DNA from 2 places in the Pseudomonas sp. PSKL.D1 genome. Region 1 is predicted to be linked to the other one. Evidence: riboswitches for the same ligand, from Rfam matches in the RefSeq annotation. Region 1 holds a riboswitch; the other holds the start of a gene.
The links. Region 1 has a riboswitch for thiamine pyrophosphate ahead of PVV54_RS13155 (TenA family protein). Riboswitches for the same ligand answer to the same signal wherever they lie in the genome.
Positions count from the first base shown of each region.

Region 2: it holds a riboswitch for thiamine pyrophosphate, as region 1 does, so the genes downstream of both, thiC (phosphomethylpyrimidine synthase ThiC) here and PVV54_RS13155 (TenA family protein) in region 1, are expected to answer to the same signal.

Region 1 is NZ_CP118607.1:2,945,484-2,949,460, forward strand. It holds gene PVV54_RS13145 (TolC family outer membrane protein) at 1-112, shown strand, start outside; gene tenA (thiaminase II) at 250-909, opposite strand; gene PVV54_RS13155 (TenA family protein) at 912-1,559, opposite strand; TPP riboswitch at 1,594-1,699, opposite strand; gene PVV54_RS13160 (Ig-like domain-containing protein) at 1,951-3,977, shown strand, end outside.
Region 2 is NZ_CP118607.1:601,318-605,294, reverse strand. It holds gene thiC (phosphomethylpyrimidine synthase ThiC) at 1-1,564, opposite strand, end outside; TPP riboswitch at 1,724-1,830, opposite strand; gene PVV54_RS02505 (TolC family outer membrane protein) at 1,991-3,424, shown strand; gene waaA (lipid IV(A) 3-deoxy-D-manno-octulosonic acid transferase) at 3,578-3,977, opposite strand, start outside.

The sequences.
Region 1 (3,977 bases):
GCGGTATTTGATGTCGCGGCTACGGCTGGCCTCGTCGGTGGGGAGTTTGGGGGATGATGATATCCGGCTGGTCAATGATTACCTGGGGCCGGAGTTGGTGGTGAGCAATTAGAACCTGATAGCGATGAGATGCCTGGATCGAGCGCCGCTTACGCGCCGCATCGCGGATAAATCCGCTCCTACAAAGGAATGCGACTCCCTGTAGGAGCGGATTTATCCGCGATGCGGCGCGTAAGCGGCGCCCGTTTCTTACAAACCTTGCGCCAACCCCATCTGCCAGAAGTCCGCCTCCAGCTTCGACGCCTGCCCAAAAATCCCCGCCAGCTCCACAAAGCGCTGCTCGGTCATGCTACGCGCCGCCAGCACATCCAGGTGCTCACGCGCCGCCGCCGCCACGCCCTGATACGCCGCCCCGGCATACTCGCCAATCCATTCCCGATACGGGTGCCCGCTCAAATCGCCAATCTGCCCCGCCAGCCGGCTGCCGATCTCGGCATAGCCAATCACACAGGGGGCCAGCGCTGCATGCAGCTCCAGCAGGTCACCTGCCGCGCCGCAGTCGAGTACATAACGGGTGTAGGCCACCGTAGCCTGGTGCTCGGGTGCCGCCTCGATATCCGCCTTGCTCAGCCCCCAGCGGGCGCACAGGCGCAGGTGCAGTTCGGTTTCGTCCAGAATCGCCGCCAGCCCCGCCTGGGCCGCGCGGATGTCCGACGGCAGGCGGCTCTTGTAGGCCGCCAGCGCGTAGGCACGGGCGAACTGGATCAGGAACAGGTAATCCTGCACCAGGTACACACGAAAGGCAGCTTCGGGCAAGGTACCCTCGCCCATCTGCCGCACGAATTCATGGTCGACGTAGCTGGCCCACTGCGGCGCGGCGGCGGTTTTCAAACGCTGGAAGATATCCATGCTTACGCCGCCTCGTCGTACACAGCGTCGAAGAAGGCCAGCTCCAGCGCCACAGTGCGGGCAAAGAAGTCGCTGCTCAGCGCGGCCTCTTGCGGCCCCACGCGGTCCAGCTCGCTTTGCAGGAACCCGACGAATTCGCTAAAGGCAGGGTTGTCATGCAAGGTAATCCATTCGGCGTGAACGAAGCTGGCTGGCAGTGGTTTGGGTGCTCGGGTTGCCCAGTCCAGGTACAGGCCTTCGGCGACGTTGAGTACGGCCAGCGCAGCGGCGTAGGAGCGCGTGGCGGCAGCTTCGCGCATGATCGCCTTGAAGCCCGCGGTAGGCACAGTGTCTGCGGGTTCGGTGCGCTGCACGGGGCTGACATCCAGCGCCTCGAAGGCGCGCAGGAAGTAGGTGTTCTCGTCGCTGGAAATCATCCCGGCAAAGCGGCCGAAACGCAGGCGGGCTTCGAAGGTGTCGGCGGTGGCGATGGCTGCGCCGAGCAGGGTCAGGAAGCTGTCGAGAAAGCGGTGATCCTGCACCAGGTAGCGAATCATGACCGGGTCGGCCACGCTGCCATCGCACAGCTCGCGGACAAAACGGTGGCCAACGGCGGCGTCCCAGGTGGCCAGGCTTTGGCGGCGAAGGGTTTCGGTGAAGCGTTCGGTCATGGTTGCGGCCTCGCAGTGGGGGCCGGCAAAAAGGCAGGTTTTTTCATCCCATCCCTTCGCCGGCATGATCCGGATCAGGTTCGAAGGGTCACCGCGCCAGCGGTTTCTCAGCCCGTTGCCGGGCTCCCCTTGGAGGCCTGCAGGTATACCGCAGTTGTTAAGGTTTTGTCACCCACCCACCAGAACTGGGCCACGGTTTTACCCCGCTTGTGGGTGCCATCACCCATTTATTGACACCCCAGTGTTTAGTGCACATCAGGCCGCGCAAGGGTTTGTTTAACAAAGTATTACTGGCCTTGAAGTTGGCACATCCGTTGCTCCAGCCCTTACAAACGAGGCAAAACGCCATTGATGGCCCCCAGCCATTTAGCTGCGAGCGAGGCACAAGGCAATGAAAACCCCTGCCGTGACCCACCCCAACCGCCACGCCTTCCAACTTACCGCCGTTGCCGCGCTGATACTCGGCCTGGGGCAAGGGCCGTTGATGGCGTCGTCGCTGGACGACGTCAGCCAGCCTCCGCCGACAGACCCATCGCACTTCGACGATCAGCCGGCCGACCCCAACCCGGCACTGCTCAACCTGTTCAATCTACCCGAGGCCAATGAAGGCTCGCTGGAGCTGAAGGATGGGGTGTACGGCGACCGCTCGACCAACCGGGTCGACAACGTACTGCCGCCTGCCCTGCAAACCTCACGCAATTACCCTACCAACGGTAAGCCAAGCCCGCTGTTCGGCGCGCAGCCTTTCACCCAGCAGCTGCTGCTGTTCGAAGAATTCGGCCCGGAAAAACTCGACCCCAGCCTGCCGCCGCCCGCGCTGACCTTCCCCGTGCCAACGCTGGGTGCCGCGCCCGCGCAAGACCCGGATGTGGTCGCCCGCAGCAGCCCCAACGGCAATGCCCTGGAAGCCTTCCTCAAGCAACCGGGCCTGTACCCGTTCCCTACCCAGTATTCCAACGTGCTCGACCGCAACCCATGGAAGGCACAGATCGAGATGTTCCTGAACCGCAACGGGGTAGGCTCGCCAGCAGAAGGCCGGCCACCAGGAAAAGGCTGGTCGCACCAGCGCTGGAACGAGTTCTACCCCCAGGCGGCGTTCAAGACCGCGCAGGCCGGGGCGCGCATCAACCAGGGGCTGCGTGACCGCAAGCAGTTGCACAACTATGCCGTGGGCGAGTTCGCCCCGGGCGGGCTGTATTACCAAACCTCGGACATCCCCACCACCCTCGGCACCACCAAAGGCATCGACACCCGCTTTCACCCGAACATGCCCCTGCAAAACCACAAGTCATTGTGGACCTTCGATGGCACCTTCCCGGTCAAGCTGCTGATGGTGCGCTATGGCCAGCCGGTGCTGATGCGCCACTACAACGCCCTGCCTATCGACCCGGCCGCCAACGCGGGCTTTGGCTTGCACACCATTTCCACCCACGAGCACAACGGCCACTCCCCGGCCGAAAGCGATGGCTTTGCCAACGCCTATTTCTTCCCTGGCCAGTATTACGACTACCGCTGGCCCATCCAGCTGGCCGGCTACGACACCATCAACACCCGTGCCGAAGACCCCCGCGCCGCATTCCCCTGCTCGCCCGGCGAAACCCTGTTCGTCAACGATGCCTCCCCCGGCCTCAAAACCTGCCAGAACGGCAGCATCAAGATCCGCGGTGACTGGCGCGAAACCATGAGCACCCACTGGTTCCACGACCACATGATGGATTTCACGGCGCAGAACGTCTACAAAGGCAACGCCGTGATGATGAACTACTACAGCGCGCTGGACCGCGGCAACGAAGCCCTGCAGGACGGCGTCAACCTGCGCTTCCCCAGCGGCGCGGGCATGCCGTGGGGCAACCGCGACTACGACGTCAACCTGGTGATCGCCGACAAGGCCTGGGATCAGAACGGCCAGCTGTGGTTCAACCCGTTCAACACCGACGGTTTCCTGGGCGACCAGATCCTGGTCAACTGGCAATACCAGCCCAAGCTCAAGGTACGGGCACGCAGCTACCGCTTCCGTATCCTCAACGGCTCGGTGTCGCGCTACTTCAAGTTTGCCGTGGTGCGGGAAATCGCGGGTAACAGCGGTGAGTTCAAAGGCCCGTCCGGCTCCAACCTGTCTTACGCCCGGGTGCCGTTCCACATGATCGCCAACGACGGCAACATCATGGAACACGCCGTGCCGTTCGACGGCACGCTGGACCTCAACGGTGACGGCAACCTGCAGGACAACAACGGCATCCTGCCACTGCAAGGCATCGCCGAGCGTTACGACATCATCATCAATTTCGGCAAAAACGGCATCAAGGCGGGCGACAAGCTGTACTTCGTCAACCTGATGGAGCACGACACCGGCAAAGGCCCGAAACAGGCCATCTCGCTGGCTGACGTGCTGTCCGAGAAGTACAAGGCGGTGATCAA
Region 2 (3,977 bases), 2.3 Mb from region 1:
CTTTGGCAAGGTCCGCCGCATGGGCCGCGATCTTGTAAGTGATGATGCCGGTCTTGACGTCATCCTTGTTCGGCAGGCCCAGGTGTTCCTTGGGCGTGACGTAGCAGAGCATGGCGCACCCGAACCAGCCGATCATTGCCGCACCAATGCCGGAGGTGATGTGGTCGTAACCAGGCGCGATGTCGGTGGTCAGCGGGCCGAGGGTATAGAACGGCGCCTCGTCGCAGCACTCCAGCTGCTTGTCCATGTTCTCTTTGATCAGCTGCATCGGCACGTGGCCCGGGCCTTCGATCATGCACTGCACGTCGTGTTTCCAGGCGATCTTGGTCAGCTCACCCAAGGTTTCCAGCTCACCAAACTGAGCAGCGTCGTTGGCGTCGGCAATCGAGCCCGGGCGCAGGCCGTCGCCCAGCGAGAAGCTGACGTCATAGGCCTTCATGATTTCGCAGATCTCATCGAAGTGCGTGTACAGGAAGTTCTCTTTGTGGTGCGCCAGGCACCATTTGGCCATGATCGAACCGCCGCGGCTGACAATGCCGGTCACACGCTTGGCGGTCAGCGGCACGTAGCGCAGCAGCACGCCCGCATGGATGGTGAAGTAGTCCACGCCTTGTTCGGCCTGTTCGATCAGCGTGTCGCGGAACAGCTCCCAAGTGAGGTCCTCCGCGATGCCGTTCACCTTTTCCAGGGCCTGGTAAATCGGCACGGTACCAATCGGTACCGGCGAGTTGCGGATGATCCACTCGCGGGTTTCATGGATGTGCTTGCCGGTGGACAAGTCCATGACCGTGTCCGAACCCCAGCGGATGCCCCAGGTCAGCTTGGCCACTTCTTCTTCGATGGACGAACCCAGCGCACTGTTGCCGATGTTGCCGTTGATCTTCACCAGGAAGTTGCGGCCGATGATCATCGGCTCCAGCTCGGTATGGTTGATGTTGGCCGGGATGATGGCGCGCCCGCGGGCGATTTCCTCGCGCACGAACTCGGGGGTGATCTCTTTCGGGATGCTGGCACCAAAGCTGTGCCCCGCGTGCTGCTGGTTCAGCAGGCCGGCGGCGCGGGCTTCCTGCAGCTTCATGTTTTCGCGGATGGCGACGTATTCCATCTCGGCGGTAATGATGCCTTGGCGGGCATAGTGCATCTGCGAGACGTTGGCGCCGGCCTTGGCACGGCGCGGGTTACGCACGTGGTTGAAGCGCAGTTTGGCGAGTTCGGCATCGTTCAGGCGCTGCTGGCCGAAGTTGGAGCTCAGGCCGCCCAGGCGTTCGGTATCGCCACGGGCGTCAATCCAGGCAGAGCGCACATCGGCCAGGCCCTTGCGCACGTCGATGATGACGTTGGGGTCGGTGTAAGGGCCGGAAGTGTCATACACCAGCACCGGGGCGTTGGATTCGCCGCCAAAGTCGGTGGGGGTGTCGTGCAGGCTGATTTCGCGCATGGGTACGCGGATGTCCGGGCGCGAGCCTTCGACGTACACCTTGCGCGAACGCGGGAAGGGTTGCACGGACTGCTGGTCGACTTGGGCCGACTCGCTGAGGTTGATCGTTTTTTCTTGTTTGCTCATCACAGGCTCTCCAGACGTCTTCCTTGCGGGCAGAATGTCGGGGTGAACCTGAAAGGCGCGGACGCACCCATTGATGGGTGCAGTGCCGGATACGTGGAGGTGCCTTGGGCTGCGTTGCAGCTGAGACATTCCCGGACCTGGCACAAGAGGCTCCCCGGGAAGGCGAGCAATCTTGTTCCCTACGCAGGCGCTAACCTGATCAGGTTCAACGGGATCCGCAACTTTGCGATCTCAGCCTTTGCATCAAGGCACCCCGACAAGAACGTGCGCAGTCTAAGCTGGAGTGGTCGGCAAAGCCAAGCTTGTAAATCACGGAATGATGAAAGGCGTAACCGGCGATTGTTGCCGGGGGCGCATGGCACTACACTGACCAGCCATTCGATACTCAACAGTTCAGTAATTAAATTTCGTACAAGGATTGCCCTTATGCTGCGCAAACTCTCACTGGCGATTGCCGTGTCTTGTGCGTCCAACGGAGTGGTCTGGGCAGCGGATGTGCCCACAACAGTTAAAACCGACCTGGTTAGCGTTTATCAGGAAGCAGTCGACAACAACGCCGATCTTGCCGCCGCACGCGCCGATTATGGCGCCCGCCGCGAAGTGGTGCCCCAGGCCCGCGCGGGCTTGCTGCCCAACCTTTCGGCCGGCGCCGAAATGATGAACACCCGGACCAAGCTGGACGAGCCGTCCATCACCTCCAACCGCAGCGGCAACGCGTGGAGCGCGACCCTGGCCCAGCCAATCTTCCGCGCTGACCGCTGGTTCCAGTTACAGGCTGCCGAAGCTGTCAACGAACAGGCGGCACTGGAATTGTCGGCTACCGAACAGAACCTGATCCTGCAAACCGCGCAAAACTACTTTGCCGTGCTGCGTGCCCAGGACAACCTGGCTGCGACCAAGGCTGAAGAGGCGGCTTTCAAGCGCCAGCTGGACCAGTCCAATGAGCGCTTCGATGTAGGCCTGTCGGACAAGACCGACGTGCTTCAATCCCAGGCCAGCTACGACACTGCCCGGGCCAACCGGATCATTGCCGAGCGCCAGGTGCAAGACGCCTTCGAGGCATTGGTTACCTTGACCAACCGCGAGTACAGCTCGATCCAGGGCGTGGTCCACACCTTGCCGATTCAGGTACCGACCCCCAACGACGCCAAGGCCTGGGTCGAAACCGCGGGTAAGCAGAACCTCAACCTGCTGGCCACCAACTACGCGGTTTCTGCCGCCGAAGAGACCCTGCGTCAGCGCAAGGCCGGCCATGCGCCAACCCTGGATGCGGTGGCCAAGTACCAGAAGGGTGACAACGACAACCTTGGTTTCACCAACCCTTCGCAGCTAGGTGTGCGTTATAGCGGCGACGTCGAACAGACCAGCGTAGGCCTGCAGTTGAATATTCCGATCTACAGCGGCGGCCTGACTAGCTCGCAAGTGCGCGAGGCCTATCAGCGCCTGAGCCAGAGCGAGCAACAACGCGAAAGCCTGCGCCGCCAGGTGGTGGAAAACACGCGCAACCTGCACCGGGCCGTAAATACCGATGTGGAACAGGTCCAGGCGCGCAAGCAGTCGATCATTTCCAACCAGAGTGCACTGGAGGCCACCGAAATCGGCTACCAAGTCGGTACGCGTAACATCGTCGATGTGTTGGATGCACAGCGCCAGCTTTACACATCGGTGCGTGATTACAACAACAGCCGGTATGACTACATTCTGGACAATTTGAGTTTGAAGCAGGCGGCGGGGACATTGAGCCCGCAGGACCTGGTGGACTTGAAACGGTATTTGAAAGCCGATTACAACCCGGACAAAGACTTCCTGCCGCCGGACCTGGCTGCGGCGGCAGCGAAGAACTTCGAACGCCGACCTTGAGACAATCGCTGGCCTGTGTGGGAGCGGCCTTGCGTCGCGAAAGGGCTGCGAAGCGGCCCCGGCAAGTTCAGCTGCGAAGCTGAAAATCTGGGGCTGCTTCGCAGCCCTTTCGCGACACGAGGCCGCTCCCACACAGTCCGTGCAACACTTTAGTCAGCCGAGCAATTGGTCCAGACCATCCAGCAGTCGCTGCAGCGCCCCTTGGTTGGCTTTCATCACCGCCCTGCCCGCCTCACCCATGCGTCGGGCATCCTGCGGCAACTCGATCAGCTGCCGCACTGCTGCGGCCAGCCCGTCGGCATCATCGACCTGCTGCAACGCCCCGGCTTCACGCAGCATCGCGCTAATCTCCAGGAAGTTGAACACATGCGGCCCCATGATGACCGGCAATGACAACGCCGCTGGCTCAAGCGGGTTGTGACCACCAGTGGCGACCAGGCTGCCGCCGACGAAGGCGATGTCTGCCAAGGCGTAGAGGAACAGCAACTCCCCCATGGTGTCACCGAGAAGCACACGGGTTTCGCCGTCGACGGGCGCTCCTGTGGAACGGCGT